Sandaracinus amylolyticus: one gene and its partner. The protein of the gene in region 1 binds, or shares a complex with, the protein of each later gene. Links are inferred from orthologs where the notes say so. Each region holds a gene or a part of one and is shown on either strand. Other genes may lie near its edges.

Region 1 (15,552 bases):
CCGCCGCGGAACTCTCCCTCGAACGTGAGGAAGTAGAGGCGGAACATGTAGAACGCGGTCAGGAACGCCGCGACCGCGAGCATCACGAAGACCGCGTAGCCGACCCACCCGAGGTGCGCCGAGCCCTCGAGCGCGCCGAAGAGGATCTCGTCCTTCGAGAAGAAGCCGCTCGTCAGCGGGAAGCCCGCGATCGCGAGGCACGAGATCAGGAACGTCGCGCGCGTGCGCGGCATGTACTTCTTCATGCCGCCGAGCCAGCGGATGTCCGCGTCGCCGTGCGCGTGGATCGCGTGCATCACCGAGCCCGCGCCGAGGAAGAGGCAGGCCTTGAAGAACGCGTGCGTGAAGACGTGGAAGATGCCGGCCGCGAACGCGCCCATGCCGACCGCCGCGAACATGAAGCCCAGCTGGCTGACGGTGGAGTACGCGAGGATGCGCTTCATCTGCGTCTGCACGACGCCGATCGACGCGCCGAGCAGCGCAGTGAGCGCGCCGGTGACGGCGATCAGCGCCATCACGTTCTCGCTCATCATGAAGACGGGCGAGAGACGGCAGCACAGGTACACGCCCGCGGTGACCATCGTCGCGGCGTGGATGAGCGCGGAGACCGGCGTCGGACCGGCCATCGCGTCGGGGAGCCACACGTAGAGCGGCAGCTGCGCGCTCTTGCCGGTGCACCCGATGAACAGGAAGAATGCCGCCGCGCCCGCGATCGTGATCCCGATCGGGAACCCGCCGAGCTCGACCTGACGCTGGCCGTACTCGATCACGCCCGCGTTGATCTCGGCGAACTCGAACGTGTGCGCCGAGCCGAGCAGCAGGAACGTGCCGATGAGCACGCCGAAGTCGCCGATGCGGTTGACGACGAACGCCTTGCGCCCCGCGGCCGCGTACGCCGGGTTCTCCCACCAGAACCCGATCAGCAGGTACGAGCAGAGCCCGACGCCTTCCCAGCCGACGAACATCAGCGGCAGGTTCGAGCCGAGCACGAGGATCAGCATCGAGGCCGTGAAGAGGTTCAGATACGTCATGAACCTCGGGTACGACGGGTCGTCGCCCATGTACTCGGTCGAGTACAGATGGATGAGCGACGCGATGCCCGTGACCATCACGGTCATGATCCCGGACAGGTGATCCATCGTGAACCGCACGTTCACGGGCACCGAGTCCTCGCCGACCGTCACCGAGAACCAGCGGTAGAGGTCGAGCGTGATCGCCGTGTTGCCCGCGTGCTCACCCTCGCCCGCGAGGACGAGCATCGTGAAGCAGTAGAGCGCGAGCAGGAACGAGGTCGCGACGGTGCCGACGGCGACGCCGCTCACCAGGCCCTTGGCCGCGCCGCGACCGAAGAAGCCGTTGATGATCGCGCCGAGCAGCGGCAGCAGGACGATCCACAGCAGCATCGGCGCCGGGTTCGTCGGCAAGGAGAAGTCGAAGTCCATGGTCGGCTCTCGGCTCCGTAGACGTCAGTGACGAAGCAGGTCGGCGCGATCGCTCTCGACCGACTTCTTCAGGCGGAAGAGGCTGATCAGGATCGCGAGGCCCACTGCGGCTTCCGCCGCGGCCACTGCGATGACGAAGAACGCGAACACCTGGCCCACGTGAGACTCCGGATTCCACCGGTTGAACGCGACCAGCGTCAGGTTGACCGAGTTCAGCATGATCTCGATCGACATGAGCTGGAGCAGCATGTTGCGGCGCGTGAGGAACCCGAGCGCGCCGATGCCGAAGAGCACCGCGGCGAGCGCGAGGTAGGTACCGAGCCCGATCTCCATCGTCTGCTCCCTCTGCCTCTCACTCGGCCGGCGTCTCGCCGTCGCTCTCGTTGCCGATCTCGAGCGGATGCGGCGGGCCCTGGCCCACCGTCGAGATCTTCGCGGGGTTCAGCGAAGGCGCTTCCGCGTCGTTCGCGAACGGGCGCAGCGCCATGCGGCGCGCCTCGACGGGATCGGCCTCGTCCTTCTGCGCCGCGGTGCGACCGCGCGCCGTGCCGATCGCCGCGATGATCGCGACGAGCAGCAGCATCGACACGAGCTCGAAGGGCACCGCCGCCTGCCGGTAGATCGAGTCCGAGAGCGCCTCGACGCTGCCGAACTCGCGGCACGCCGGATCGCTGCCGTCGCACGTCGCGATCGCGACCTCGGGCGCGGTGGCCTCGCCGACCGAGAACGTGATCGCGCCCGCGAACAGCACGATCAGACCGCCGCCGATCGTCTTCATCACCCAGCCGCGGGTGTCGGCGCGATGCTCCATCGCGCCTGGCCCGATCAGCATGATGACGAAGACGAAGAGCACGACGATCGCGCCCGCGTAGACGATCAGCTGGATCGCCGCGAGCAGGTGCGCGTGCAGCGTCAGGTACAGACCCGCCAGCGAGATCACGTGCACGAGCAGCGCGATCGCCGAGCGCAGCGGGTTGCGCATCGTGACGGTCAGGACCGCGGCGATCGTCGCCGCGAACCCGCAGACCAGGAAGAGGAGCTCGCCGCTGGTGCTCATGCCGCCTCCCGCCGCACGAGCTGCGAGCGGATCGCCTCGTCGAGCCGCGCGCTCTGGGGGAGCCCCTTCTCCGCGGCCTCGAGGAACTCCTTCCGGAACTTCCGCACGAACGCGAGCATCGGCATCGCCGTGCCGTCCGCGAGCGCGCAGATCGTGTTGCCCATCATGTTGTTCGAGATGTCGACGAGCAGATCGACGTCGCTCGGCTTGCCGCGCCCCGCCGCGATCTGATCGAGCACGTTCGCGAGCCAGCCGGTGCCCTCACGGCACGGCGTGCACTGGCCGCACGACTCGTGCGCGTAGAACTTCATCAGGTTGCGCGACGCCTCGACCATCGAGACCGAGGTGTCCATCACGATCGCGCAGCAGGTGCCGAGCATCGTGCCGATGCCGCGATACGTGTCGACCGCCATCGGCACGTCGAGGTGCGACTTGCCGTGCCACTTGTTCAGCGGGTGCTTCGGGTCCTTCGCCTCGACCTTGTCCTGCTCGCGCAGGACCGGCGTGCTCGACCCGCCCGGGATGACGCCCTTCAGCTTGCGATCGGGGTGCAGCATCCCGCCGCCGAAGTCGTAGATGAGCTCGCGCATCGTGATGCCGACCGGCGCTTCGTACACGCCCGGGCGCTTCACGTGGCCGCTGATGCCGTAGAGGCGGGTGCCTCCGTCCTTCATCTCCGGCGGGAGCAGCGAGATGTTGCTCCACGCTTCGCCGCCCATCGCGACGACGTCGGGCACCGCCGAGATCGTCTCGACGTTGTTGACGATCGTCGGCATGCCGAACGCGCCCTTCACGGCCGGGAACGGCGGCTTCAGGCGCGGCTCGCCGCGCTTGCCCTCGAGCGAGTTGAGGAGCGACGTCTCCTCGCCGCAGATGTACGCGCCGGCGCCGGGGTGCACGTGGATGTCGAGCGCGTGCTCCTTGCCGAACGGACGCGCGCCGAGGAACCCACGCGCGTGCGCCTCGCGGATCGCCGCCTCGAGACGCGCGATCGCGAGGACCAGCTCGCAGCGCACGTAGATCCAGCACTTGTGCGCGCCGATCGCATACATGGCGATGATGCACCCCTCGATGAGGCGGTGCGGATCCTTCTCCATGATCGTGCGATCCTTGAAGGTGCCGGGCTCGCCCTCGTCGGCGTTGATGACGAGGTAGACCTCCTGGCCTTCCTTCTTCGGCGCGAGGAAGCCCCACTTCATGCCCGCGGGGAAGCCGGCGCCGCCGCGACCACGGATGTTGGCGGCCTTCACCTCCGCCTTGATCTGGTCGGGCGTCATCGAGGTGAGCGCCTTGCGCGCCTGCTGGTAGGCGCCCGCGCGCTCCGCCACCTCGAGCGTCCAGCTGCGAGCCAGCGTGTAGCGATTGCTGAGGATGTTCTGGTACGACGGCATGACTCTCCGGCCGGTCGCGTAGAGGAAGAGCGAGGGAGGTTCAGCTGCCGCTGGTCGTCGCGGCGGCGGCGTTCGGGTACCAGGCGGTCTCTTCCTGGGTGGGCGTCTCGCCTCGCGCGATGCGATCGAGCAGCGCGTCGAGCTTCTCGACGGTCAGGTTCTCGAAGAACTGATCGTCGATCTGCACCATCGGGCCGTAGCCGCAGGCCGCGAGGCACTCCGCCTTCTTCAGCGTGAACGTGCCGTCCGCGCTGGTCTCGCCCGCGTGGCAGCCGAGGCGATGCTCCAGGTGCTCCTGGATCGTCTTCGCGCCCATCAGCTCGCAGGAGAGCGTCCTGCAGACCCAGACGGTGTGCTTCCCGGGCGGATGCTGCGCGTACATCGTGTAGAACGTGACGACGCCTTGCACCTCGCTCGCGGCCATTCCGAGCCGCGTCGCGACGTAGGCGACCACGTCGGGGCTCACCCAGCCGACCTGGCGCTGGCAGAGGTGGAGCACCGGGATGCACGCGGCCTGCTTCGTCGGGTACCGCGCGATCAGCTCGTCGACGATCTTCTCGTGCTCTGCGGAGAGGGTGAACGCCATCGTGCTCCGTGCCCGGCCACTCGCCTCGGTGAGTGAGGCTGCTTCTAGGAAACGCATGCCCTCCGCCGCGAGGTCGCGCGGCTCCTCGGAGCTCGCGCTCGCTCGCGAGAGGCGCGCTCGCACAAATGCGCGAGAGGGGCCTTCGGGCGGGCGGACGCTAGGCCGCTCCAATGAGGCTGTCAAGCGAGGACGCCCGCGCGCGAGAACAGGCTTCCCATCGGTGTCGACGTGCGTGTAGTCTTCGGCGCGATCGAGGCCCGGAGCGCTGTCGAGGGACCTTCGATCCAGCGAGGGGGACGCTTCTCAGTCATGAAGCATTGGTCCTCCTGGAGGCGCAAGTGACCGTCTTCTGTCCCAACTGCGGAAAACCGAACACCGACACGGCGACCCAGTGCGTCGCGTGCGGCACCGGCCTGAAGCCCAAGGCAGCCGGCTCGAAGTTCAAGGGCACGATGATGATGACGGGCGTGACGCCGCCGAAGCCGGGTGCTCCGGCCGCCGGTGGCGCGCCGCCGGGACCGCCGCCGCAGGGCGCGCCGCCGGGACCGCCGCCGCCGCAGGGCGCACCGCCCGCCGAGGCCGGGGGACAGAAGCAGAACCTCGCGTTCCAGGCGACCATGCTGGGCCCGATGACGCCGCCGCCGGGCGCGCCTCCGGGGGCGCCGCCTCCGGGTGGTGGATTCGGCGCGCCGCCCCCGAGCGCGGGTGGTGGCTTCGGGGCGCCGCCGCCGAGCGCGGGCGGTGGCTTCGGCGCGCCGCCTCCGGGCGGTGGCTTCGGTGCGCCTCCGGGCGGTGGGCCGGGCACGCCGCCGCCGGGCGGTGGGTTCGGGGCGCCGCCGCCGAGCGGTGGCTTCGGCGCGCAGCCGCCGAGCGGTGGCTTCGGTGCGCCGCCTCCGGGTGGCTTCGGCGCGCCCCCGCCGAGTGACGCGTCCGGCGGGTTCGGGGCGCCGCCGCCGAGCAGCAACGCGCCGGGCGGCTTCGGTGCGCCGCCTCCGGGTGGTGGCTTCGGCGCGCCTCCGGGCGGTGGTCCGGGCACCCCGCCGCCGGGTGGTGGCTTCGGCGCACCGCCTCCGGGTGGTGGCTTCGGCGCGCCTCCGGGCGGTGGTCCGGGCACCCCGCCGCCGGGTGGTGGCTTCGGTGCACCGCCGCCGGGTGGAGGCTTCGGCGCGCCTCCGGGCGGTCCGCCGCCGGGTGGCTTCGGCGCGCCTCCGGGCGGTCCGCCGCCGGGCGGTGGCTTCGGTGCGCCGCCTCCGGGCGCGCCCCCGGGTGGCTTCGGTGGAGGCCCGCCGGGTGGTCCTCAGCCCCCGATGGGCGGGGCGCCCGCGGCGCCCGGTGGCCCCGCGAAGAGCAACACCGGCAAGTACGTCGCGATCGGCTGCGGCGTGCTCTTCATGTTCTGCTGCGTGTCGAGCATCGTCTACAACGTCGTCTGCGGCGGCATGGCCGCGATGGCGCCGACGCCGGTGGTCGCGCCCGACGGCACGACCGTTCCCGCCGACCCCGGTGCGGGCGGCGGCGGCAGCGTCTGCGGCCGCGCGGCCGAGTGCTGCAACGCCTATCTCTCGGCGATGGGCACGCCCGGCGTCGTCGACTGCGGCATGTACAACAGCATGCCGGCGGGCGCGGAGACGGGCTGCCAGTCGGCGATCGACGGCTGGCGTGCCGGCCTGCAGGCGCTCGGCCGCGAGGTCCCGGCCGCCTGCCAGTGATCGCGTTCTCGTGCGATCGATGTGACCGACGCCCGACCCGCTCGCACGAGCTGGTCGGGCGTTCGTCTCGGTGCCGTTCCCGTGGGCAGCAGCAATCATGTGGAGCATCGAGTTCGACCCGTCGACGCGGTTGATGACGCTTCGACTGGTGCACCAGGTGACGGCCCCGCAGATGCGGGCGCTCTCGCGCGCGCATTCGTCGGCGCTCGCCGCGACGGGCGGTGAGCCGTTCAAGGTGCTCGGCGATCTCCGCGGGCTCACCCCGCTCGACATCGAGTCCGCGTCGCTCTTCACCGAGCTGCGGCGCGCGGCGGCGTCGCTGCCCGGGTTCCTGCGGCGCGCGGTGCTGACCGACTCGCCGACGGTCGCGATGCAGCAGCGTCGCTCGGTGTACGAGGAGGCGGGCTCGCGCGAGCGCGAGCTGATCACGCTCGACGAGGGCGAGGCCCGCGCCTTCCTCGCGCGCGACTGAGCCGCCGCCACGATTTCGCCATCTTCTCTCCTCGCGATCTCGAAGCGCCCTCCCCGCTCGCTCCTCGGCCGCGCGCGACCTTGCTCGCATGACGGCGAGGAGGTCGCGGTGACGAGCACGACGGGGGACTTCGCGGCGGTCGATCCGCGAACGAACGAGCAGGGAGCGCACGCCGCGATCGACCGCGCGGACGTGATCGAGATCGCGCGACGCGGCGCGGTCGGGCTCGCGCTCGCGTCGATCGCGGGGCTCGCGATGGGCGCGCGCGAAGGTGTGCTCTCGATGGCAGTGCACGCGGCGGGGATCCCGCTCGCGCTCCTCGCGGTGGTCGCGCTGGGTGTGCCGAGCCTGTTCGTGCTGCTCGCGCTCGCCGATGCGCCGCTCGATCCACGCTCGACCGCGGCGGCCGCCGCGCGCGGCATCGGCGCGAGCGGGCTGGTGCTCGCAGGTCTGGCGCCCGCGATCGCGCTCTTCGTCGTGACGAGCGAGAGCACCGATGCCGCCGCGCTCACCACGCGCGCCGGGCTCGCGCTCGCCGGCGTCGTCGGGCTCGGACACGTGCTGCGCGAGATCGTGCGCGCGCTGGGCGACGCCGATCTCCGCACGCGCGCGATCGCGATCGGAGGGCTCGCCGGGTTCGCGGTGTTCGCGACCGCGCTCGCGACGCGGGTCTGGGGCGCGCTGCTCCCCGTGCTCCTCGGAGGTGCATCGTGAGCGAGCTGCAGCTCATCCTGCGTCGTCCCGCCGAGGCCGCGCGTCGCGCGACCGAGGGCGAGTCGTTGCGCGCGCTGGTCGCGACGTCGCTCGCCGCGATCGTGTGCGGTGCGGCGGCGTTCGGAGGCGTCGTCGGCTCGTTCCGCGGCGGGCTGCAGATCGCGTACGCGGCGCTGAAGCTCCCACTCGCGCTCTGCGCGACGCTCGCCATCGGAGTGCCTGCGTTCCACGCGATCGGTGTCGCGCTCGGACAGCGCTGGACGTTCCGGAGCGTGGTCGCGCTCAGCCTCGCGTCGGCGGCGCGCGGTGCGCTGGTGCTCTTCGCGCTCGCGCCCGCGCTCTGGCTCGCGATCGATCGCGGGCTCGCCTACCACGCGACCGCGCTCGCCGCGACGCTCGCGTTCGCGCTCTCGGGCATCGCCGCGCTCGCCGTGTTGCTGCGCGGGCTCGGCGGTAGCGGGCTCGCACAGCTCGCGAGCGCCGTCGCGATCGCGAGCGTGTTCTTGCTCGTCTCGGGTCAGACGAGCTGGATCCTCCGGCCGTGGCTGGTGCGGCCGCGCACCGAGGACGTGCCGTTCGTGCGGGCGCGCGAAGGCAGCTTCGCCGACGCGCTCGCGCGCTCGGGCCTCTCCGCGACCGGTCGCTACGACGAGGCGCGATGAGCCCGCTCCAGCTCCTCGCGCTGTATCTCGTGGTCGGCGCGATCGCAGCGACGGTGGTCGCGCGTCGCCAGCAGGGCGCGCTGCCGATGCGGCTCGCCTCCGCGCTCGTCGCGTGGGCATTGTGGCCGCTCTGGGCGCCGATCGCGCTGGCGCCGCCGGAGCGCGACACCACGCGCGCTCCGCTCGCGCGACGTCTGCACGCGGTGCTCGACGAGGCGCTGGTCGCGGCCGAGGGCACCGCGCTCGCACCGCTGCTCTCGCGCGACGCTGCCACGCGCATCCGCGCCGACATCGACCGCGCGATGGCGCGCATCGCTCGGCTCGACGACGCGCTCGCGCGACCCGGGTTCGATCTCCGAGCAGCCGAGTCGCGCCTCCTCGAGCTCGAGCGCAGCGGCGCGACGTCGCGCGCGATGGCGACCGCGCGCCTCCACCGCGACGGAGTCGCGCGCCTCGTGCACGCGCGCGACCAGGACCATCGCGCGCTCGTCGAGCTCGAGGGCGCGCTCGAGGCCCTGCGCAGTCAGATCGTGCTCGCGCACGTCGCGGGCGCGGCCCCCGACGAGGTCGTCTCGGAGCTCTGGGCGCGTGTCGAAGGGCTCGGCGCCGCGCTCGACGTCACCGAGGAAGGCCCGAGCGCGTCCGTGGTAGATCGAGAGCGGACCGAAGCGGAGGCGCGCGCTTGAGCCGTCACATCCTGGTCGTCGACGACGAGGCACGCATCCGCGAGGTCGTGCAGTACGCGCTCGCGCGCGAGGGCCATCGCGTCACCGTCGCGGGCGACGGCAAGAGCGCGCGCGAGGCGTTCGGTCGCGGCGACGTCGAGCTCGTCGTGCTCGACGTGATGCTCCCCGACGTCGACGGCCTCACGCTCTGTCGCGAGATCCGCGCCGCGTCGCGCGTGCCGATCCTGTTCCTCTCGGCGCGCAGCGACGAGATCGATCGCGTGCTCGGGCTCGAGCTCGGCGGCGACGACTACCTCACGAAGCCGTTCTCGCCGCGCGAGCTCGTCGCGCGCGTGAAGGCGGTGCTGCGCCGCATCGAAGGGCCCGCCGAGAGCACGCCCGCTCCGACCCCGAAGGGCACGCGCCTGCGCCACGGCGCGATCACGATCGATCTCGAGCGCCACGAGGTGCGCTACGGCAGCGAGCTCGTCGCGCTCACGCCGACCGAGCTGGGCATGCTCGCCGCGCTGATCGAGCGCCCCGGCATCGTGCTGTCGCGCGGACAGCTCATGAAGCGCGCGTACGCGTACGACAACCTCGTCACCGAGCGCACGATCGACACCCACGTGCGGCGCATCCGCGCGAAGTTCCGCGCGCTCGGCGGCGACCCGATCGCGACGGTGCACGGCGTCGGCTACAAGGCCGCGGGAGCCTGACGATCCGCGGGCCGCTCACGCTCACGAGGCGCATCTCCGGCGGCATCCTCGCGCGGCTGCTCCTCGTGAACGTGCTCGTGCTGCTCGTGCCGTGGGCGGGGCTCGAGTTCGCGCGCATCCACGAGCGCCAGCTCCTCCTCTCGCTCGAGCGCGACATGCGCAACCAGGCGGTGCTCGCGAGAGAGATCGCCGAGGACGCGATCGCCTCGGGTCGCGAGCTCGAGTCGCCGCGCGTGATGCGCATCCTCGTCGACGCGGCGCGCACCACACGCACGCGCGTCCGCGTGCTCGACGAGCGCGCCGTCGTCCGCATCGACTCGCACGCGTGGGGCCCGCCCGAAGGGCCCGAGCCGCTGCCGCCCACCGTCGTACCGCAGGAGATCTACGATCTCTCGAACGACATCCGTCGATCGAGCGCGCGCGTCGCGCGATGGAGCGACGAGGGAGATCGCTGGCCGCTGGTCGCCGATCGCCGCGAGGTGCGCGAGGCGCTCGCGGGACGACCCTCCGCGTACACGCGCCTGCGCGCCGAGCATCCGTCGGTGATCCTCTTCGTGACGGAGCCCATCCGTCATCGCGGCAGTGTCACCGGCGCGATCTACGTCACGCGATCCACGCAGCCGGTGCTCGAGGAGCTCTACAAGATCCGCGCGGGGCTCACCGTCGTGATGGGCGTCGCGGTGTTCCTCACCGCGCTGCTCACGCTCGTGCTCGCGTGGTCGATCTCGCGCCCGCTCACGCGCCTCGCGCGCGCCGCGCGTCGCATCGCCGCGGGAGAGCGCGACGTCGTCGTGCCGGTCGGCGGCAGCGGCGAGATCCGCGATCTCTCGCACGCGTTCGCGACGATGACCGCGGAGCTCGATCGGCGCCTCCGCTACATCTCGGAGTTCGCGGCCGACGTCGCGCACGAGTTCAAGTCCCCGCTCACCTCGATCCGCGGCGCGGCGGAGCTGCTCGGCGAAGGCGCGTCGGACGATCCCGAGACGCGCGAGCGCTTCCTGCGGAACATCCAGCTCGACGCGGATCGCCTCGATCGTCTCGTCTCGCGACTGCTGGAGCTCTCGCGCATCGAGGCCTCACGCGAGCCGATGGGCGATGTCGATCTCGCTGCGCTGATCACGCGCGTCGTCGAGCGCACGCAGAGCCCAGATCCACGCGTCGAGGTGCACGCGCCCGCGACGCTCCCGCCACTCCGCGGCCGCGAGAACGATCTCGAGCGCGCGCTGCTCAACCTCGTCGAGAACGCGATCCGCTTCTCCCCGCCGGGACGGCCGGTGTCGATCACGATCGAGCTCGCGCGCGACGCGATCCACCTCGCGGTGCGCGATCACGGGTCAGGCGTCGCGCCCGAGCACCGCGCGCGCATCTTCGAGCGCTTCTTCACGACCGACGCGGAGCGCAACGGCACCGGCCTCGGGCTCTCGATCGTGAAGAGCGTCGCCGAAGCGCACGGCGGGCGTGTGCGGCTCGACGAGCACACCACGCCCGGCGCGCGCTTCGTGATCACGCTCCCGCTCGGAGCGCGTGGTAGCGTGCGCGCGTGAGGATCGCGATCGCCCTCGTGCTCGCCGCGCTCGCCTCGTGCGGGAGCTCGAGCGCCCCGCCGCCTTCGTCGTCGTCGTCGTCCGGTCCGAGCCCCGCCGCGCAGCCCGCGCCCTCTTCGCAAGCGCCGTCCGCACCGACGCCGACACCGATCGTGCGTGACGTCGCGCCCGACGAGCCCGAGGGTCCGATGGCGGACCCTCCGCCGGTCGAGCCGCCCACGATCGGGCCCTCGTGATGCTGCGCGGGCGCGAGCACAGTCCGCCCCTTGTGTCCGTTGGTGTCGTGGACACCTTTGGCCGACAGGGCGGAGAAAGCAGCCTGTGAGCTACAAGGACTACTACGAGGCGCTCGGTGTCTCGCGTTCCACGACGCAAGACGAGCTTCAGAAGGCGTACAAGAAGCTCGCGCGCCAGTACCACCCGGACGTCAACAAAGAGCCGGGCGCCGAGGACCGCTTCAAGTCGATCAACGAGGCGTACGACGTCCTCAAGGATCCCGAGAAGCGCAGCCTCTACGACAAGTACGGGCCCGCGTGGAAGGCGATCTCCGAAGGCCGCCAGCCCCCGCCCGGCACCGAGAACGTGCGCTTCGACTTCGGCGACCTCGGCGGCTTCGGAGGTCAGGGCTTCGATCCGAACGATCTCGGCTCGATCTTCGAGCAGTTCTTCGGCGGACAGGTCGAGGGCATGCGCGGCGCGCGCCGTCGCCCGCGTGGGCCGCGCCGCGGTGACGATCGCGAGACCGTGCTGGAGATCGGTGTGTCGGACGCGTTCGCGGGGGGCGCGCGCGACCTCGGCATCCGCGATCCCGAGACGGGTCAGACCCAGCGCCTCACCGTCCGCATCCCGGGCGGTGTGCGCACCGGACAGCGGATCCGCCTCGCGGGCAAGGGCGGTCAGGGCAGCCCGGGCGCGCCGCCCGGCGATCTCTTCCTCGAGGTGAAGGTCGTCCCCGACGCGCGTTATCGCCTCGAGGGCGACGACCTCCACGTGACGCTCCCGATCACGCCGTGGGAAGCCGCGCTCGGCGCGACGGTGCCCCTCGTGACGCTCGACGGCGAGGTCCGCTTGAAGGTGCCGCCGGGCACGTCGTCGGGCCGGAACATCCGCCTTCGCGAGAAGGGCTATCCCCGCAAGGAAGGTGCGCGCGGCGACCTCTACGCGACGGTGCAGATCGTCGTGCCGGAGTCGCTCACGCCGCGCGAGAAGGAGCTCTTCGAGGAGCTCCAGAAAGCGAGCCAGTTCCGTGCGCGATGACGCGAAATCTCCTCGTCCTCGACGCGGTCTCGCGCGCGCCGCGCGCAACGATCGCGCATGCGGAAACGACTCGGACGCGCGCTCGCGGCGCTCGTTCTCTGCGCCTGGCTCGTCGCCCTCGGCGCCTACTTCCTCGACCCCGTCCCGCTCGGCTCGCCGGTCCGCGGAGCCCGCGCGTTCCACTCGACGTTCGGCGCGCCGCGCTCCGGCGGGCGACGCCACCAGGGCGTCGACGTCTTCGCCGCGCGCGGGACTCCGGTCGTCGCGGCGCACGACGGGCTCGTCGTCCACGTAGGCACGTACTCGCTGGGCGGTCGCGTGGTGCACACGCTCGGACGCCGCGGCGTGCTCTGTTACTACGCGCACCTCGACGCGTGGGCGCCCGGTCTCGCGGTCGGCCAGTGGGTGCGCGAGGGCGACGTGCTCGGCACGGTGGGCAACACCGGCAACGCACGCACGACGCCGCCGCACCTGCACTTCGAGGCGCGACCGCTCGCGCTCGGTCTCGCGGCAGTCGATCCGGTGACGCTCCTGCCGGCGCGTCGATTCACCGCTTCGCAACGATAGACCTTCGCGCGCGCTCGCCCGTCGCACGCCCTCCACGGATCACGGAGGAGGGCTCGGGATGACGACGAGGACGCTCGGATCACTGTTCGTCGCGTGCGCGCTGATCGCATGCGGGGGTGCGCAGCACGGTGGGGATCGCGAGGACCCGGAGGCGATCGTGCTCGAAGGCGCGCTCGGCAACACGTTCGTGCCCGCCGCGCAGTCGAGCGAGATCGTCGCGCGCCTGCGCGTCGGCACGGTCACGCCCGAGGGCCTGCATCGCCCGCCGATCAACCTCGCGCTCGTGGTCGACACGTCGGGCTCGATGGAGGGCCGACCGATCGACGACGCGCGCGCCGCCACCGCCGCGCTGCTCGACGCGATGCACGACGGTGATCGCCTCGCGGTCGTCGCGTTCCACTCGTCGACCGAGATCGTGCTGCCGTCGACGCAGATCGATCGCGGCCGCATCGAGGAGCTGCGGGAGCAGGTCTCGGCGCTGCGCGCGACCGGCACCACCGACCTCGGCGGCGGCATGCGCGCCGGGCTCGAGGAGGTGATGCGCCACTACGATCCGCAGGGCATCAACCGCGTCGTCCTGCTCAGCGACGGCGTGCCCAACGACCCGACGACCATCGAGCCGCTCGCGCAGGCCGCTGGCGAGCGCGGCATCGCGATCACCGCGCTCGGTCTGGGCACCGAGTACGACGAGACGCTGCTCGCCGCGATCGCGCAGCGAAGCGGAGGGCGGTTCCACTTCGTCGAGGAGTCGAGCGCGGTCGCGCGCGTCTTCCAGGACGAGGTGCTCCGCATGCGACACGTCCTCGCGCGCAACCTCTCGATCGAGATCCGCCCCGGCCCGGGCGTGCGCGTCGAGAGCGTCGTCGGTCAGCCCCAGGTCGGCATGGACGGCTCGGTGCGCGTCGCGCTCGGCGACGTCGCGGAGGGCGAGACGCGCGACGTGATCGTGCGGCTCCGCGCGGAGGGTCGTCGCACGGGCGCGATGGTCGAGCTGATGGACGCGGTGCTCACGTTCGACGATGCGGTCGCGGAGGCCGGCCGTCTCGAGCGTCGTCTCTTCCTCGGTGCGCGCGCGACCGCGGACGAGGCGGATCTCGCGCGTGGTCGCGACGAGTCGGTCGAGCGCGACGCAGCGCGCATGATGGCGGCCGCGGTGACGGTCGAGGCGATCCGTCTCGCGCGCGGTGGCGAGCTCGACGAGGCGCGCGTCATCCTCGCGCAGGCCGCGCTGCGCGCCGAGGCCGAGGCGCAGAGCAGCGGCGATGCATCGCTCGCCGAGCAGGCGCAGGGCATGCGCAGCGTCGAGATGTACCTGCCCAGCGTCGCAGCGACCGCGCCGAGCGCCGCACCTCCGCCCCCCGAGGCCGCGTCCGACGAGGCGCCGCGCGCGATCCGCGCCGAGCACGAGCGCGCGGTGCGCGTGCTACAAGGCCCGCTGTGATCGCACGGCGCGCGCTCGGTCGCACCGGCCTCGATGTCTCGATCGTCGGCCTCGGTGCAGGTCGCATCGGAGACCCATCGCAGGACGCGCGCGAGGTCGAGCGCCTCCTGCACGGCGCGCTCGATGGCGGCGTCACGCTGATCGACACCGCGCGCTCGTACGGGCTCTCCGAGGAGCGCATCGGGCGATTCCTCGCGACGCGACGCGACGCCTTCGTGCTCTCGACGAAGGTCGGCTACGACGTCGACGGAGTGCCCGACTGGACCGGCGAGTGCGTGCGCCGCGGCATCGAGAACGCGCTCGGTCGTCTGCGCACCGATCGCATCGAGCTCGTGTTCCTCCACTCGTGCCCGCGCGACGTGCTCGAGCGACGCGACGTGATCGACGCGCTCCACGACGCGAAGCGCGCGGGGAAGATCCGCTGCGCGGGCTACTCCGGCGAGAACGAAGAGCTCGCGTGGGCGATCGACTCGGGCGCCTTCGACGTCGTGCAGCACAGCGTCAGCGTCGCGGACCAGCGCGTGCTCGACGACGCGCTGCCGCGCGCCGCGGAGCGCGGCATCGGCGTGCTCGCGAAGCGCCCGCTCGCGAACGCCGCGTTCGCGCTCGAGCATCGCCCCGACGCGCCCGACACCGCGACGTACTTCGATCGCTTGCGCGCGATGTCGATCGATCCGCGCGCCCTGCCCTGGCCCGAGCTCGCGCTGCGCTTCAGCGCGTTCGCGCCCGGTGTCTCGAGCGCGATCGTCGGCACCGCGAGGCTCGAGAACCTCGTGCGCTCGCTCGATGCCGCGTCACGCGGTCCGCTCGATCCCGATCACGTCCGCGCGATCCGCGACGCGTTCCGCGCGCGCGACGATCACTGGCGCGGCGTGATCTGAGCGCGCTCGAGCTGTCCCGCGCCGAGCTGCACGCGCAGCGCTTCTTCGATCACCGGTCCCCACGCGTCCCAGCCGTGCTCGCCGGGGAACACGTGCGCGACGTGAGGCACGCCGTGCGCCTCGAGATGCGCGCGCAGCGCTTCGCCCCCGTCGCGCACGACGTCGCGATCGGACTCCCCCCACGCGATCATCAACCGCGTGCGACCGAGCGCGTCGGGCGTGCGCCACTGCACGAACGGGTCGTCGCGCTCCACGCGCGAGCGCGGCTCGGGCGGCCCGAACACGTGCAGCGTCGGCACGAACGTGCTCACGAGCCGATCGTTCGTGAACGCGATGCGCCGCTCGGTGTCCATCGAGGGCCCGCTGATCGACGTGACGCTCGCGAACGCGCCCGGTCGATGGAGCGCGATGCGGATCGCGCCTTCCGCCCCCATCGACACGCCCATCA
Region 2 (15,267 bases), 2.4 Mb from region 1 along the record:
GATCGAGGGGTAAGAGACTCTTCGATCGGCACCCGCGACGGGGCGAGCGCGAGAGCGTTCGCCCCGTTTGCGTTCCGTCGTCGTGCCCCCCGGGTCCGAGGTCGCCCCACCCGGCCTCGAGCGCTCGCGCCCCCGGCTCGAGCACCTGCGCCCCCCGGCTCGGCGGGTATCACCCCCCGGCTCCGAGATATCACCCCCTACCCTCGGCGAGAGGCGCCCCCGCGTCCGACGACGTGTCGACCACCCCCCGACGCGGTCGGTCCCCGCGGGACCGTGATCGATCGAGCCGGGGCACGGAGCATCGGAGCGAGGGCGCCGATCCTCCGACGCGATTCGCGCAGCGCGCGACGCGGGACGACGAGCGCGCGAGCCGCGCCGCGCGATCCGAGACGCGGGGGAGCGAGCTCGGCAGGCCCTCAGGCGGTCTGATCGAGGGCCCTCAGCACGTCCGCGACGAGCTCGTCGGTGTCCTCGATGCCGACGGCGTAGCGCACGAGGTCGTCGCTGATGCCCACGGCCTCGCGCTGCTCGGTCGAGAGCTCGAAGTAGCTCATCAGCGCGGGCTGCTCGATCAGCGACTCCACGCCGCCGAGGCTCGGCGCGATGCGCGGGATGCGGCACGCGTCGACGAAGCGCCCGACGCTCGCGAGATCGCCCTTCACCGCGAACGTCACCACGCCGCCGAAGCCCGTCATGAGCTCTTTCGCGACCGCGTGGTGCGGATGCGACGCGAGCCCCGGATACCAGACGCGCCGCACCCGCGGGTGACCCTCGAGCGCCTGCGCCAGCGCGAGCGCGCTCGCGTTCTGCTGCTTCACGCGCACCGCGAGCGTCTTGATGCCGCGATGCACGAGGTACGCGGCGTGGGGATCGAGCACGCCGCCGAGCACGTGCCGCAGATCGCGCACCAGCGACACGAGCCCGTTCGGCCCCGCGACGACGCCCGCGAGCACGTCGTTGTGCCCGCTCAGGTACTTGGTCGCGCTGTGCACGACGAGATCGATCCCGTGCTCCGCGGGGCGCAGGTTCACCGGCGTCGCGAAGGTCGCGTCGATCATCGTGCGGATGCGTCGCTCGCGGCAGATCGCGGCGACGCGGCGCAGGTCGACCACGTTGTTGTACGGGTTCGTCGGCGCTTCGCTGATGACGAGGCGCGTCTGCGGGGTGAGCGCGGCCTGCATCGCGTCGACGTCGGCGGGTGGGACGAGCGTGCTCGTGACGCCGAAGCGATCGAGGAACGACGTCACGAACTGGCGCGTGCGGCGGTAGCAGTCCGAGAAGAGCACGACGTGCGAGCCGCTCTTCACGAGCGCGAGGATCGCCGTGGTGACCGCGGACATGCCGCTCGAGAACGCGACCGCGTCGTCGGTGCCCTCGAGCGCCGCCATCTTCTGCTCGAGCGTGCGGACCGTCGGGTTCCCGTAGCGCCCGTACTCCTCGCGCTCGACCTTGCCCTCCATGTACTCGACGAGCGCGCTCGTGCTCGCGAACGTGTACGTGGCGGTCTGGACGATCGGCTCGGCGAGCGAGTCGCTCGCGCGATCGCGGGGCTCGCCGCCGTGCACGGCGCGCGTCTCCGGCGTCCGCCCGGGCTCCTGCTTCTTGGACTGCTGGTCGGAAGACATGATGGGGGCGCAGTGTAGCGCTCGCGTTGCTGCACTGCGTCGAGGTTCTCGGGGAACGACGCGTGACGGATTCGTCGTATACCGGGCCCGTGCTCGACCCGATCGTGATCCTCGTCGTGCTCCTCGTCGCGGTCGGCGCGTACGTGCTCTGGCGCGCGAACGAGATCTTCTGCCTGTCGGTGCGCGATGGACGCGTGCTAGTGGTGCGCGGACGCATCCCGCCCGCGCTGCTCCACGGCATCGAGGACGTCGTGCGTCGCACCGGAACGCGCCGCGCGACGATCCGCGCGGTCGCGGGCCAGCACCACGCGCGGCTCGTGTTGAGCGGCACCGACGACGGCACCGCGCAGCGCCTGCGCAACGTGTTCGGGACGCACCCGATCCAGAAGCTCCGCGGCGCGAAGCTCCCCGAGGCGCGCAACCTCGGTCAGGTCCTCGGCATCGCGTGGCTCGCGTGGCTGCTGGTGGATCGCGGCCGCGGCTGACTAGACACCGAGGTGCAGGAGGTAGCCGGGCGCGCGCGTCGCCCAGAGGCAGTCCTCCGCGAGCCGCTCGAACGCGGCGATCAAGTCCGCGCGCGCCACGCGCTCGACGTGGTCTCCGAGCGAGTGCTCGCGGCCGTCGTCGTCGATCCAGTGCTCCTCGCCGAGGCGAACATCGAGCACGGGCGGACCGTCGTCGTCGCGGTAGCGCCGCGCGAGCGACCTGAACACGTCGTGCGCGACCCGCGCGCCATCGCCGCGGATGACCGACCATCCGGTCCACGCGAGGCCGCGGTGGATCTCCCGGGTCGGCCACACACACGGGATGGCGGAGAGCTCCGCGGACCACGCGTGGAGCAGGTCGTCCTCGATCGAGACCCGCGCGCGCTGAGAGGCGCCGACGAGCTCTCGCACCGCGAGCTCGTACGGCCGCTCGCGGTCGACCCGATGGAAGTCGTGCCACGCGCTGCCGTGCCCGAGGGCGATGCGCTGCGCGCTCACGAGCGGGATTGGGCCAGCGCGAAGCGCCACCCGCAAGCGGGTGGGGACCCGCGCGCAGCTCGAGGGGTCGAGAGGGGAGGCGCGCAGCCTCCCCCGGGAGAATCAGTGCGCCTTTTCGCGGTCCAGGCCCGGGTGCGTCGGGTCGCCGGGCTCGTGGCGCGGGTTCGCGGTGACGTACGTCCCGTCCTTGCCCGGGATGCTCATCAGCGTCTCTTTGTCGAAGATGAAGTGCTCGCGCTTCCACGACGCCGGCACGTGCGTGCCGGTGTCCATGCGGATCGCGTCGCACGGGCACGCCTCGACGCAGAACCCGCAGAAGATGCAGCGCAGCTCGTCGATCACGAACACGCGCGGGTAGCGCTCGTAGCCGTGGCGCGGATCGTCCGCCTCGTACTCGGCGGGCTCGATGTAGATGCACTGCGCCGGGCACGCCGTGCTGCAGCACAGGCACGCGACGCAGCGCGGCGAGCCGTCCGCGCGGTGGGTGAGCCGGTGCACGCCGCGGAAGCGCTCCGGGTAGTCGCGGCTCTCCTCGGGGTAGCGGATCGTCGCGGTCTTCCGGTTCTCGGCGGGGCCGATCGTGTTCTGGAAGAAGCGCTTGAAGGTGACGCCGAGGCCCTTCACCGCCTCGACGACGTAGCTCTGGTCCGCGACGGTGCGTCCGGGCTTCTTGATCGCGTAGGCCATCGAATCACCAACCCATCTGCTGGAACAGCAGCACGAAGATGCCGGTCACGAGGATGTTCAGCAGCGAGAGCGGCAGGATGAGCTTCCAGCAGAGGCTCATGATCTGGTCGTAGCGGAAGCGCGGCAGCGTCCAGCGCACCTGGATGCTGATCAGCGCGAGCACCATGACCTTCGTCAGGAACGCGACGACCTGCAGGATGATGATGAACAGGTGCGAGTTCGCGACGTTGCTGACGACCGCGAAGTCCGTCCCGCTCAGATCGAAGCGGTAGCCGAACGCCTCCCAGCCCGCGCGGGTCAGGAACGGCACGTCCCAGCCGCCGAGGAAGACGACCGCGATGATCGCCGAGCTCACCGCGACCTCGATGAACTCGCCCATCATGTACATCAGCCACTTGCCCGACGAGTACTCGAGGAAGTAGCCGGCGACGATCTCGCTCTCACCTTCGGGCGCGTCGAACGGAACGCGCTTGTACTCCGCGATCGTCGCGGTGAAGAAGAGGACGAACGCGAGCGGGTTCACCAGCACGCCCCACACGTGCTCGCTCTGCCAGCGGATCATGTCCGGCAGCATCAGCGAGTCGTAGAGCATGAACATCGGGACCAGCGAGAGGCCGAGCGTGACCTCGTAGCTGACCATCTGGCTCGCAGCGCGGAGGCCGCCGAGCAGCGCGTACTTGTTGTCGCTCGCGTAGCCCGCGATCGCCGCGCCGATGATGCCGGTGCCCGCGATCGCGAAGATGTAGAGGATGCCGATGTTGAGGTTCGCGACCTGGATGTCGATCGCGGTCCCGCCGATCGCGCCCTCCGCGGGCAGCTGATCGAGCAGGTAGTCGACGTAGATCGTCGGACCGAACGGGATCACCGCCGCGGTCGCGAACGCCGGGACCATCGCGATGATCGGCGCGATCGAGTGGAGGAACTTGTCGCCGCGGGGCGGGACGATGTCCTCCTTGGTGAACGCCTTGATCGCGTCGAAGAGCGCGTGCAGGCCGCCGAAGATCGTCAGGCGCCCATCGAAGAAGAGGAACGGGAGGATCTTCGCCGCGACGAGGTGGATGACCGCGAGCGGGAAGAAGACGAGCATCAGCCCGCCCCACGTGTGCTCGATGCCGAACACCGGCTCGGTGAAGAGCACGTCCTGACCGTTGCCGGTCGCGACCATCGCCAGGCTGATCGCGAACATCACGCCGCAGAGCGCCGCGACGACGTACGCGCCGAGCACCAGGTACGGGATCGCGTCGAGCAGCGCGCGCGGCATCGGGAAGCCGCCCATGTACGGGCCGAGGCGATCCTGGAAGAACGCGCTCTGACGACGCTCCGCGAGCACCAGCACCGGCGCGAACAGCAGCAGCAGCACGCCGATGACGAACGCGATCTTCAGGATCGAAACGAGAACGAGCCAGCCGAGATCCATCGTCGTCCCCTCAGCTCGCAGCCGCCACGGCGGCCGTCGTCGCGGGCATCGCCGCGCGCACCTCGGGAAGCTTCGCGAACGCGATCTCGCGTCCCACGCGCTTGCCGATCTCGATCAGCGTCTCCCAGGCGCTCTTGATCCCGAGCGGCGCGTTCACCGCGCGCTGGAACTGCTGCGCCATGCCCTTCGCGTTCACGAAGGTTCCGCTCGCCTCGGCCGTCGTCGCGACCGGGACCACGACCGTCGCGACCTGCGTGAGCGGGCCGATGTTCGACGAGAGGTTCACGTGCGGGACGTTCGCGAGGCTCGCGAGCTGCTCGACGCTCTCGCCCGCCGCCCAGCCGAGCGAGAGGATCGCGTCGACCCTGCCCGCCGCGACGTCGGCCGCGAGATCCGCGGTGCTGCGCAGCTCGCCGCCGGCGACCGCCGTCGCGCCCGCGCGGTTCGGGTTCGGGTCGGGGTGCCGCAGGATCGCGTCGCCCTTCCACCCGCCGGGCACGCTCTCGGGCGAGAGCGCCGCGAGGTAGAGCGCGGTGCCGCCGAGGTGCTCGCGCCCGAGCTTGCCCAGCACGAAGTTGTCCTCGTTGGTGTGCTGCGCGCTGAACACCACCGCGAGGCGCTGCGACTTCTCGAGCACCTTCGCCGAGGCCTCGATCGCGACGTCGCGCGGCACCTCGACGACGCGGCCTTCCTGACGAACGCGCCCGGTGAGGATGCGATCCTCGTGGAAGCGCTTGTACGTCATCATGCCCGCGTCGCACATCCAGAACTTGTTCACCTGCTCGTTGTCGCGCGGGCGCAGGCGATACACGCGCTGGTAACGAGGATCGTAGTCGACCCACGTGTTGCAGCCGGTCGCGCAGCCGTTGCAGACGCCGGGCGCGCTTCGCAGGAACCAGACGCGCGCCTTGAAGCGGAAGTCCTTGCTCGTCAGCGCGCCGACCGGACAGACGTGCTCGGTCATCAGCGTGTACGCGTGATCGAGCTCGCGGCCCGGCGAGACGGTGATCTCGTTCTTGTTGCCGCGCTCGCGCATGTCGAGCACGTGGTCGCCCACGACCTCGTCGCAGAAGCGGATGCAGCGCGTGCACATGATGCAGCGCTCGGCGTCGTAGACGATCGTCGGACCGAAGCGCACCGCCTTCGGCTTGTGCACCGGCTCGGTGTCCTTGCGCTTCAGCTTCTTCTGGTGCGCGAGCCAGTAGTCCTGGAGCTTGCACTCACCGGCCTGATCGCAGATCGGGCAGTCGACCGGGTGATTGAGCAGGAGGAACTCCTGCACTGCGCCCTGCGCCTTCTCGACCGCCGCGCCCTTGCTCGCGACCTCCATGCCCTCCGTCACCTCGATCTGACAGGCGGGCTGGAGCTTGTTCTTCGTCGTCTCGACGTAGTCCTTCTTCTTCTCGTCCCACGCGAGGATCGGCAGCGCCATCGGGCGCGCGCTCTTGATCTCGACGAGGCACATGCGGCAGTTGGCCGCGATCGAGAGACCGGGGTGCCAGCAGTAGTGCGGGATCTCGACTCCCTTCTTCCACGCCGCCCGGATGATCGTGTCTCCGGGCTCGAAGGGAATCTCCTGGCCATCGAGCTTGAACGTCGGCATCACCGCTCCCGAAGGGAAGGAAATCGTCTGTCAGCGACTCGCGTGCTTCAGCGGTCGCACTCGCCGCCGATCATGTTGATCGAGCCGAAGGTGGGCACGATGTCCGCCACCATGTCGCCGATCAGCATCTCGCGGCACGCCTGCAGGTTGTAGAAGCACGGCGGGCGGCAGCGCACGCGATAGGGCGTGCCCGAGCCGTCGCTCACGATGAAGAAGCCGAGCTCGCCGTTGCCGCCCTCGGTGAACGAGTAGCACTCACCGGCGGGCACCTTGATGCCCTCCATCACGATCTTGAAGTGCGCGATGGTCGCCTCGATCGTGTTGTACACGTCGAGCTTCTCGGGCAGCACGAAGCGCGGGTCGTCGGCGTTGATCGGACCCTTGTCCGGCATCTTGTCGAGACACTGCTCGATGATCTTCATCGACTGACGCACTTCCTCGAAGCGCACCATGAATCGATCGTAGTTGTCGCCGTCGTGGCCGACCGGAACGTCGAAGTCGACGGCGTCGTAGAACATGTACGGGTGCGCCTTGCGCACGTCGTAGTCGACGCCGGTCGAGCGCAGCACCGGGCCGGTCACGCCCCACGCGAGCGCGCGCTCCTTGCTCAGCTTCCCGATGCCCTGGGTGCGGTCGAGGAAGATGCGGTTCTTGAGCAGCAGCGACTCGGTCTCGAGGAGCACCTCGTCGACCTGCGGCAGCACCGCACGGACGCTCTCCTTGAAGTGCGGCGTGGGCTCCTTCGCCATGCCGCCGATGCGGCCGAAGGAGTGGGTCATGCGCGCGCCGGTCTCCTGCTCGAGCACGTCCCACAGCCAGTCGCGCACCTTGATGCACCACAGGAAGGGCGTGAACGCTCCGAGCTCCATCGCCGTCGCGCTGTTGCACGTGAGGTGATCGGTGATGCGCGAGATCTCGCCGAGGATCATCCGGTACCAGGTGCAGCGCTCCGGCACCTTGAGCCCGGCGAGCTTCTCCACCGCGAGCGAGAAGCCCACGTTGCAGAGCATCGGCGAGACGTAGTTGAGGCGATCCGCGTAGGGGAAGACCTGCGTCCAGTTGCCACGCTCGCAGCTCTTCTCGAAGCCGCGGTGCAGGTAGCCCGGCTGGATGTCGAGATCCATCACCGTCTCGCCGTCGAGCTCGAGCACCATGCGGATGGTGCCGTGCATCGCGGGGTGCGACGGGCCCATGTTGATCCGCATGGGCTCGGCGGGCAGCTCGAGCGTGCCCTCGTGCTCCTCGTCTTCGTAGAAGGGCTCCATCTACATCACTCTTTCGCCGGGTTACTCGGTCGCGGTACGAGCCGCTTCGTCGTCGAGCTCGGTGTACTCGATGCCCTTGCTGAGCGCGGGGCGCTGGCCCTGCTGCTCGCCGATGGCGGGCGAGACCTGGAAGTCGCTGCCCTCGATGCGCGCCTGCCAGTCGATGCGCGACCACGGCTGGCCCTCGTCGGGGCCGAAGGGCGGCAGCTTGTCGATGTCCTCCACGTCGCGGTAGGGCACCAGCGGCTGCGTCTTCTCGATCGGGTAGTCCTTGCGGAGCGGGTGCCCGACGAACTCGTCGTACATCAGGATGCGGCGCGGATCGGGGTGGCCCTCGAAGACCACGCCGAACATGTCCCACGCCTCGCGCTCGCCCCAGTTCGCGCCGATCCACACCGGCACGAGCGACGCGACGCTGCCGCCCTCGTCGACGCGCGTCTTGATGCGCACGCGGTGCTTCTTCGCGAGCGAGCGCACGAAGAGCAGCACGTCGAAGCGCGGGAGGTCCTCACGCATCGGGTAGTCGACGCACGTGACGTCGACGAAGTGGTTCATGTCGCACTCGGGGTCGTCGCGCAGGAAGCGCGCGACCTCGAGCCAGTCCTTCGGCGCGACCACGGCCTCGTCGTCGCCGAAGTGGCTGCTCGTCGCGAGGATGCGGTCACCGAACTGCGCCGTGAGGCGCTCGAGCACCTTCTTGCTCATGGCGACTCAGCCCTTCTTCTCGCGCTCGATGCGCACGGCCTCGCCGGGGCGATCCTCGAGCAGCTCCGCGCTCAGCTGCGCGAGCGGGTTGGCGCCGGCGCGCTCGGCCTCGAGCTTCCGCTGGCCGTAGTAGACCGCGGTGCCCTTCTTGCGCAGCTGCACCATCTCGGGCACCTCGCGCGTCGGCACGACGAGCGGCCCGCGCGTGCCCGACTGGATCTTCTGCTGGAGCAGCATGAGACCGTCGAGCACGGCCTCCGGGCGCGGCGGGCAGCCGGGCACGTACACGTCGACCGGGATGAGCTTGTCGATGCCCGGAACCGTCGTGTAGTTGTCGTAGAAGCCGCCGCACGACGCGCACGTGCCGAAGGCGATCACGTACTTCGGATCGGCCATCTGCTCGTAGATGCGCTTCAGCGCCGGAGCCTGGCGCTGCACGATCGTGCCGACGACCCAGAGCAGGTCCGCCTGGCGCGGCGAGAAGCGCGGCGCCTCGGCGCCGAAGCGCGCGAGGCCGTCGTAGCGCGGGCCGTTCAGCGACATGAACTCCATGCCGCAGCACGCGGTGACGAACGGATACTGGAACAGCGACCACTTCCTCGCCCACGCGAGGAGATCGTCCAGCTTCGTCGTGACGAAGCCGGCGTCGCCGCCTCCCATCACTACCTTTCCCATTCGAGCGCTCCCTTCTTCCACGCGTAGACGAGGGTCACGCCGAGGACGAGGAGGAAGAGCAGCATCTCCACGAGCCCGAACCAGCCGAGCTCGCGGAACTGAGCCGCCCACGGATACAGGAACACCGCCTCGATGTCGAAGACGACGAAGAGGATGGCGGTGAGATAGAACTTGACGCTCAGGCGTACGTGCTGAGCGCCGGTGGTCGCCGAGCCCGACTCGTACGGGATCAGCTTCTCGGGCGTGGGGTTCTTCCTGCCGAGCGTCGATGCCAGGATGAACAGCAACGACGGGATCGCGACTGCGATCGCGAGCATCAGGAAGACGGGAAAATAGACCTCGAACATGGGGCTCGGTGCCTTTTCCTGGGAAGGGGGCGAGGTCGGAGGCCGCCTGTTTGCGCAGGCCCCTGCAGCCGTGGGGGACGGCCGAGCGGTCTCAGCCGGCGAAAGGCGGACGACGCCCTTCGGGATGGGAGGCCGGCGCCGGTTCTAGGCTACCGGCAACGTGGTGTCAACGCTGGGAAAGCCAGCGAAAACGGGAGCGCCTCGGCGACGCGCGCCCTCCCCCTTCTCGGGAGGCGAGCGGGCGCTCGCGGAGCGCGCCCAGCGGGCGATCTCGCGCGCGATCACGCACCGGGACGACGCCGGGTGCATGTTCTCGCGCGTGATCGCGCACCCGGAAGGTTCCGGGTGGCTGTTTCCGTCCGCGAACACCCACCGGGAAGCGCGCGGGTGGCTGTTTCCGTCCGCGAACACCCGCCGGGAAGCGCGCGGGTGGCTGTTTTCGTCCGCGAACACCCACCCGGAAGCGCGCGGGTGGCTGTTTCCGTCCGCGAACACTCACCGGGGAGCGCGCGGGTGGCTGTCGCCGTCCGCGAGCACGGTCCCGCGCGCGCTGCGCTTCGCGCTCGATACTACTCGTCGAGCCCGGCGAGCTTGCGGGCGGCGCGCATCTTCTCGTCCCAGTCGGTGCGCCGCTCGATCACGACGCGCTGGGCCTGGGGCGACCCCGCGCCGTGCATGCACTCGATGCGCAGCGGGACCGCGCCCGAGCCGTAGCTCATCCACTCGACGAGGCGGAGCAGCTTCGCGCGCTCGCGATCGCCCATCACGTGCCGGAGCTTCGGGCCGAGCTCGGGGTGATCGAGATCGGCGACCGAGGGCATCGTCGCGAGCAGCCCGCCCGCGAGGTCCTCGGCGAGCCGGACGATCTCGTAGGGCAGCTCGGTCACGTGGTGCTTGCACACGTTCGCGAGCACCGCGTCGACCTGGTGGATCCCGGAGCGGTGCTTCGTCGTCTTCGTCGAGGCCGCGAGGCCGAGCGCGTGGATGGTCTCGGTGAGGTGGACCATCTGGGTGAGCTTGTCGCGCACGTGCGAGGCGTCGCGCACGCCGTTCTTCTTCGCGAGGAGCGCGGTCGCGCCGACGAGCGCGTCGAGGTTGCCCGGCTTGCACCCGCCGTAGCTGGCGCGGTGGAACCCGGCGAACGCCTCGAGCAGCTCGTTGCACGCCTCGAGATCGCCGTCGATGAAGACGCGGTCGCGCGGGACGAACACGTCCTCGAAGATCACGACGCACTCCTGGCCGCCGTAGCGCGCGTTGCCCGCGTCGGGGCCGCCGCGTCGCTCGTCGCTGGGCTGACGGCCGAGCACCATCGACACGCCCGGCGCGTCCACCGGGATCGCGCACGCGATCGCGAAGTCCTCTTCGCCCGCGCGCAGCGACTGGCCGGGCATCACGAGGATCTCGTGCGCGTTCGCCGCGCCGGTCTGGTGGATCTTCGCGCCGCGGATCACGAGGCCGACCGCGCTGCGCCCGACGACGCGCACGAACGAGTCGGGCTGCTCGCTCGGGCGCTTGCTGCGATCGCCCTTCGGGTCGGTCATCGCGCCGTTCAGCGTGAGGTCCTCGCGCTGCACGTTCGCGAGCCAGCGCACGAAGCGGTCGTGCCCCTGGCGGCCGTGGGTCGCGATGTACGTCGCGTTGAGGCCGTCCATGCCGACGCAGCGCTGGAAGCAGGTGCCGGTGAGGCGACCGAGGATTCGTTGGAGCTCCAACTTCTTCCGGAGGTCGTCGTCGCTCGTGAAGAGGTGCGTGAAGCGGTTCACGCGCGCGTCGACGAGCTTCGAGTGCGGCGTCGCGAGATCGCGGATCGTCGGGTCGGGATCGTGCGCGAGCGCGTAGGTCGCGGCGACGGTGTCGATCGAGGGGCGCACCTTCGGGTGGCGCGTGGGATCCGGAACGCGCTGCCCGTCCACCCAGAGGACGAGCTTCCGTGCGCGCAGCGACTCGACGTACTCCGCGGCGGTCTTCATGGCGCGACAGTGTTCACTGTCAGCCTCTGCCGCTCAATCGAGTTTCGCGCGTGCGCCCCTCGAGCATCGAAGATGCTCGACCAGAAAAAGAGCTGAAGTGGACCGGACGACGACGGCTGCGACGCCGAGCATCGAAGATGCTCGATCCGCGTCGCAGCACGGACGTCGTTCACCGTCGAGCATCGAAGATGCTCGACCAGAAAAAAGAGCTGAAGTGGACCGGACGACGACGGCTGCGACGCCGAGCATCGAAGATGCTCGATCCGCGTCGCAGCCGGCGACGTCTGGTCCACTTCAGCGACAGAAGCGCTTCCACGCGTCGGGGATCGGGCCGCCCAGCATCCGCTCGGCGCCGCCCTGGTCGAGGACCACGAAGCGGAAGCTGCCGGTGAACGCGTCGGCGCCGTCCTGGACGATGCGCACCGCGACGTCGACGATGCGGCGCGCGTCGCGGGTGATGACCGAGCGGCCCTCGAGCGGGACGCCGATGCGCACGGCCTTGTGCAGCTTCGCGTCGAACGACGCGGTGAAGCCGAACTTGCCGAGCAGCCCGATCAGCGCCCACGCGGCGACCTCGTCGGCGAGCGTCGAGACGAGCCCGCCGTGCATGATGCCGGGCGGGCCCTGGTAGCGATCCCCGGGCGTGAAGCGCGTGACGATCTCGTCGCCCTCGCGCGCGAACGTGAGGTGGAACCCGTACGGGTGATCGGGCCCGCAGCCGAAGCAGGGCTGACCGGGCCCGAAGAGATGTCCGTCGAGGGGCGGAAGAGGAGTGCTCATCGCGCGCGCAGCATGACGCGCTCAGAGCGGGTCGGGCACGCTGGCCTGGCCGAACGTGTCGTCGCCCCAGCAGTGCACCTCGTCGGCCTCGTCGAGCGCGCACGAGTGACGCCCGCCGCTCACGACCTCCACGAAGCGTCCCGGCGGGACCACGTGCTGGCCCTCGGCATCGCGGCCCCAGCACACCAGCGAGGCGTCGCTCGCGCGGATCCCGCACGCGTGCAGCTGGCCCGCGCTGATCGCGCCGAGCGCCTCGGCAGGCGCGCCCGACGCGAGGGCGCCCGAGCACGCGACGGTGCCGTCGGCGCGGCGCCCGCAGACGTCGAAGAGGCTCCCGACGATCGACACGAACGCCCCCGTGGGCGGCGTCGGGACGTCGTCCGGATCGGGGCCGCCCCAGCAGCGGATCGTCCCGTCGCTCGCGCGGACGCCGCAGCCCCACTCGAAGCCGAACGCATAGTCGACGAACGCCTCGTCGGTGGGCGGCCCGTCGATCGGGCCGAACGCGCCCCAGCAGCGCAACGTGCCGTCGGCGCGCATGCCGCACATGCCGCGATCGTGCCCGTAGAGGCGCGTGAAGGTCTCGCCGAGCGGGGTCGAGAGCGGATCGGGGTTGCCCCAGCACGCGACGGTGTGGTCGGGGCGGCGCGCGCAGAAGCGGTGGTCGTTGTGGAACCCGCGAACCTCGACGAACCGCCCCGGCGGAACGCTGAGGATGCCTGCCGAGCCCCAGCAGCGCAGCGTGCCGTCGGCGCGCGTCGCGCACGATCCGTTCGAGCCGGCGCCGAGGTGCAGCGGGCCGTCGATCGGGAGCGTCACGCTCGTGCCGTCGTCGCACGTGAGCGTCGCCGAGCCGTCGCCGTGGTCGGTGAGCGTGCAGCCCGAGCCGTCGACGCCGCGAGGAACGGTCACGCTCGTGCCGTCGTCGCAGGTCACGACCGCGCCGGCCTCGGTCTCCTCGACGGTGCAGCCGCTCGACGTGCCGTCCATGCCGTCCATCCCGGCATGCCCGCGGGACCGGGACGAACCGTGGCGCTGCTCCCGTCGGGGCAGCTGATCACCGCGGTACCGTCGGGCTCGTTCACGACGGTGCACGAGCCCGAGTCGCCGGAGCAGGACGAGATCACGAGCGCAAGGAGCAGGAGTGTCGCGTGTCGCATCGCGCCGGAACGTATCCGGTGCGCGGGTCACACGTCTAGGATCGCAGCAACGATCCGCCAATCCTGGAACAGGTCACGGCGCGCGACCGAGCGCGCGGTAGCCGAGATATCGCGGGAACGCGCGGCCCGACTGGTTCCACTGCTTCGGGCGTCCGACGTACATCGCGTCGACGCCGTGGTCGGCGAACGCGTCGCCGACGTCGAGCCACGCGGCGTCGCCGGTGAGCACGTACGCCGCGCCGAAGACGTGCACGATCAGCAGGTTGAGATCGGCCGTGCTCGAGTCGTCGTAGTCGTCGGACGCGCAGCCCCACAGATAGCGGAACGCGGCTCCGTCGCTCGTGACCGCGTCGTCGCGCAGCCACTCCGCGGCGCGACGCACCACGTCCGCGATGCGCGCGTCGCCGGTGAGCGCGTGCGCGTCCATGAGCCCATCGACGAGCAGCGACGTCATGAACGGCGAGCCACCGGCGGGCCCGTCGCTGCACTCCTCGGGATCGGGGCGCACGAGGTCGTGCTCGAACGCGCCGCTCGTTCCGTCGCTCTGCCAGTCGACGGCTTCGTCGATCAGCGACACGAGCGCGGCGCGCACCTCGTCGCGCGGGTCGAGCGCGTAGTACGAGGCCACGCCCATGATCGTCCACGCGAGGTTGCGCTCGGTGACGCGCAGGCTGTTCTCGCGCCCGCCGCGCTGTGCCGGCAGGCTGCGCACGAACGCCTCGCCCATCGCGATCACCGCTTCGCGCGCCGCGGGATCGCCGGTGAGCAGGTAGTCGTCGAGCATGCCCTGCCCGGTCATGCGCCGCATGACGCCCCAGTCGAGCTTCTGCGACGGCGTCCAGCCGTCGGCCTGACAGACCTGCACCGCCATCGCGCGCCCCGCGATCCACTCGAGCTCGTTGTCGCGGTACCACGTGCTCTCGAGGCGCGCGCGTCGATAGCGCGCCGCGTCCGCGCCACGCACGAAGCGCTGCCAGAGCGCGTGCGGTCCGTCGTAGTACGTGCGGTGCGCGTTCGTGCCCGCGCAGCTCACGCCGTAGGTCTCGTAGGCGGGCGACATCGAGCCGAGGCACGACTCGAGCTCGTCGTCGAACGACTCGAAGCGATCGTTCGCGGCGATCGTCAGGTGCGGGCCGCTCACGCGCGATCGCGCGTAGTGCTCGGGGTCGAGCGTCGCGGCGACGGGCCCGTCGGGCGCGGGCGCGATCGCGGCGGGCGCGGTGCGGGTGCGCGGCGCGCCGTGCTCGATCGTCCAGCGCTCTTCGGCGTTCGCGGCGAGCGTCGCGCGGAACGCGACCAGCACGCTGCGGATCGATCCGTCGAGCGGCCAGCGCGCGAGCTCCGCGACGTGGATCTCGCGCTCGGTCCCGCTCGCATCGAGCACACGCACGTGCGACGCGTCGCGCAGCACGCCGGGCGCGAACGGCACGCCCAGCGAGACCACTGCGTCCGACGCGGCACCGCGATCCGCGCGCAGCGTGAGCGCGATCTCGCCGGCGGTCGCCACCGGGCCGCCGTCGATCGGCGACGTGCTCGCGTCGTGCTCGCTCGGTCGCGCGCCGTCGATCGACGAGATGCCTCCGTCGCGCGGCGTGCTCGCGTCGCCGTCGATCGCGGCGTCGCCGGTGCATCCGCTCGCGAGCGCGATCAGCACCAGCGCCCAGCGCGCCCTGCCCTTCCCTCGTGTGCCCATCGGGCCGCGCGTCGTGCACTCGGCGTACCGCGCGCGCGCTGCGTGGATCGGCGCGCGATCGCGGCAGGACGCAGCCCTCATGGCGGTTGGAACCGACACACCGCGCCCCCGCGGGATGGTCAAGCAGGCTTGACGGTCTTCGGGATCGCCGTCTTCGCGGCGCGGTACTGATCGGGCCAGCGCACGCCGTCGTGGCCCTGGGTCGCCGCCGCGTGCAGCGTCCAGTACGGGTCGTAGAGGTGCGGCCTCGCGAGCGCGCAGAGATCGGCGCGCCCTGCGAGCAGGATCGAGTTCACCTGATCGAAGTCCTGGATGTTGCCCACCGCGATCGTCGGGATCCCGAGCTCGTTGCGGATG

What was found.
Region 2: the proteins of DB32_RS15990 (region 1) and DB32_RS25830 are in contact, whole or in part, in a cryo-EM structure (PDB 7NYH), measured with the Escherichia coli proteins. The link is inferred for Sandaracinus amylolyticus from one-to-one orthologs.

Annotation. Positions count from the first base shown.
Region 1 is NZ_CP011125.1:3,746,644-3,762,195, reverse strand. The notes cover bases 648-3,646. They hold DB32_RS15990 (NADH-quinone oxidoreductase subunit J family protein), read right to left. Parts: upstream 2,500-3,646; coding sequence 1,795-2,499; downstream 648-1,794. Other genes in these bases: nuoF (NADH-quinone oxidoreductase subunit NuoF), read right to left, coding at 2,496-3,646; nuoK (NADH-quinone oxidoreductase subunit NuoK), read right to left, coding at 1,467-1,775; nuoL (NADH-quinone oxidoreductase subunit L), read right to left, coding at 648-1,442. Also shown: more of nuoL, read right to left, coding at 1-647; more of nuoF, read right to left, coding at 3,647-3,890; DB32_RS15980 (NADH-quinone oxidoreductase subunit NuoE family protein), read right to left, coding at 3,931-4,476; DB32_RS15975 (zinc-ribbon domain-containing protein), read left to right, coding at 4,815-6,185; DB32_RS15970 (hypothetical protein), read left to right, coding at 6,319-6,657; DB32_RS15965 (hypothetical protein), read left to right, coding at 6,766-7,371; DB32_RS15960 (hypothetical protein), read left to right, coding at 7,368-8,033; DB32_RS15955 (hypothetical protein), read left to right, coding at 8,030-8,719; DB32_RS15950 (response regulator transcription factor), read left to right, coding at 8,716-9,414; DB32_RS15945 (sensor histidine kinase), read left to right, coding at 9,480-10,958; DB32_RS46750 (hypothetical protein), read left to right, coding at 10,955-11,194; DB32_RS15935 (DnaJ C-terminal domain-containing protein), read left to right, coding at 11,280-12,215; DB32_RS15930 (M23 family metallopeptidase), read left to right, coding at 12,273-12,782; DB32_RS15925 (vWA domain-containing protein), read left to right, coding at 12,841-14,223; DB32_RS15920 (aldo/keto reductase), read left to right, coding at 14,220-15,104; DB32_RS15915 (alpha/beta hydrolase), read right to left, coding at 15,083-15,552. UniProt on the Escherichia coli protein: NDH-1 shuttles electrons from NADH, via FMN and iron-sulfur (Fe-S) centers, to quinones in the respiratory chain. The immediate electron acceptor for the enzyme in this species is believed to be ubiquinone.
Region 2 is NZ_CP011125.1:6,119,645-6,134,911, forward strand. What follows is about bases 7,628-10,341. They hold DB32_RS25830 (NADH-quinone oxidoreductase subunit A), read right to left. Parts: upstream 9,308-10,341; coding sequence 8,948-9,307; downstream 7,628-8,947. Other genes in these bases: DB32_RS25820 (NADH-quinone oxidoreductase subunit C), read right to left, coding at 7,628-8,285; DB32_RS25835 (4-hydroxyphenylacetate 3-hydroxylase family protein), read right to left, coding at 9,877-10,341. Also shown: DB32_RS25780 (HEAT repeat domain-containing protein), read left to right, coding at 1-13; DB32_RS25785 (trans-sulfuration enzyme family protein), read right to left, coding at 417-1,625; DB32_RS25790 (DUF3634 family protein), read left to right, coding at 1,715-2,110; DB32_RS25795 (hypothetical protein), read right to left, coding at 2,111-2,608; DB32_RS25800 (NuoI/complex I 23 kDa subunit family protein), read right to left, coding at 2,711-3,295; DB32_RS25805 (complex I subunit 1/NuoH family protein), read right to left, coding at 3,300-4,712; DB32_RS25810 (NADH-quinone oxidoreductase subunit G), read right to left, coding at 4,723-6,315; DB32_RS25815 (NADH-quinone oxidoreductase subunit D), read right to left, coding at 6,363-7,580; more of DB32_RS25820, read right to left, coding at 7,602-7,627; more of DB32_RS25835, read right to left, coding at 10,342-11,277; DB32_RS25840 (PaaI family thioesterase), read right to left, coding at 11,572-12,057; DB32_RS25845 (RCC1 domain-containing protein), read right to left, coding at 12,079-13,047; DB32_RS25850 (glycoside hydrolase family protein), read right to left, coding at 13,291-14,991; DB32_RS25855 (bifunctional salicylyl-CoA 5-hydroxylase/oxidoreductase), read right to left, coding at 15,030-15,267. UniProt on the Escherichia coli protein: NDH-1 shuttles electrons from NADH, via FMN and iron-sulfur (Fe-S) centers, to quinones in the respiratory chain. The immediate electron acceptor for the enzyme in this species is believed to be ubiquinone.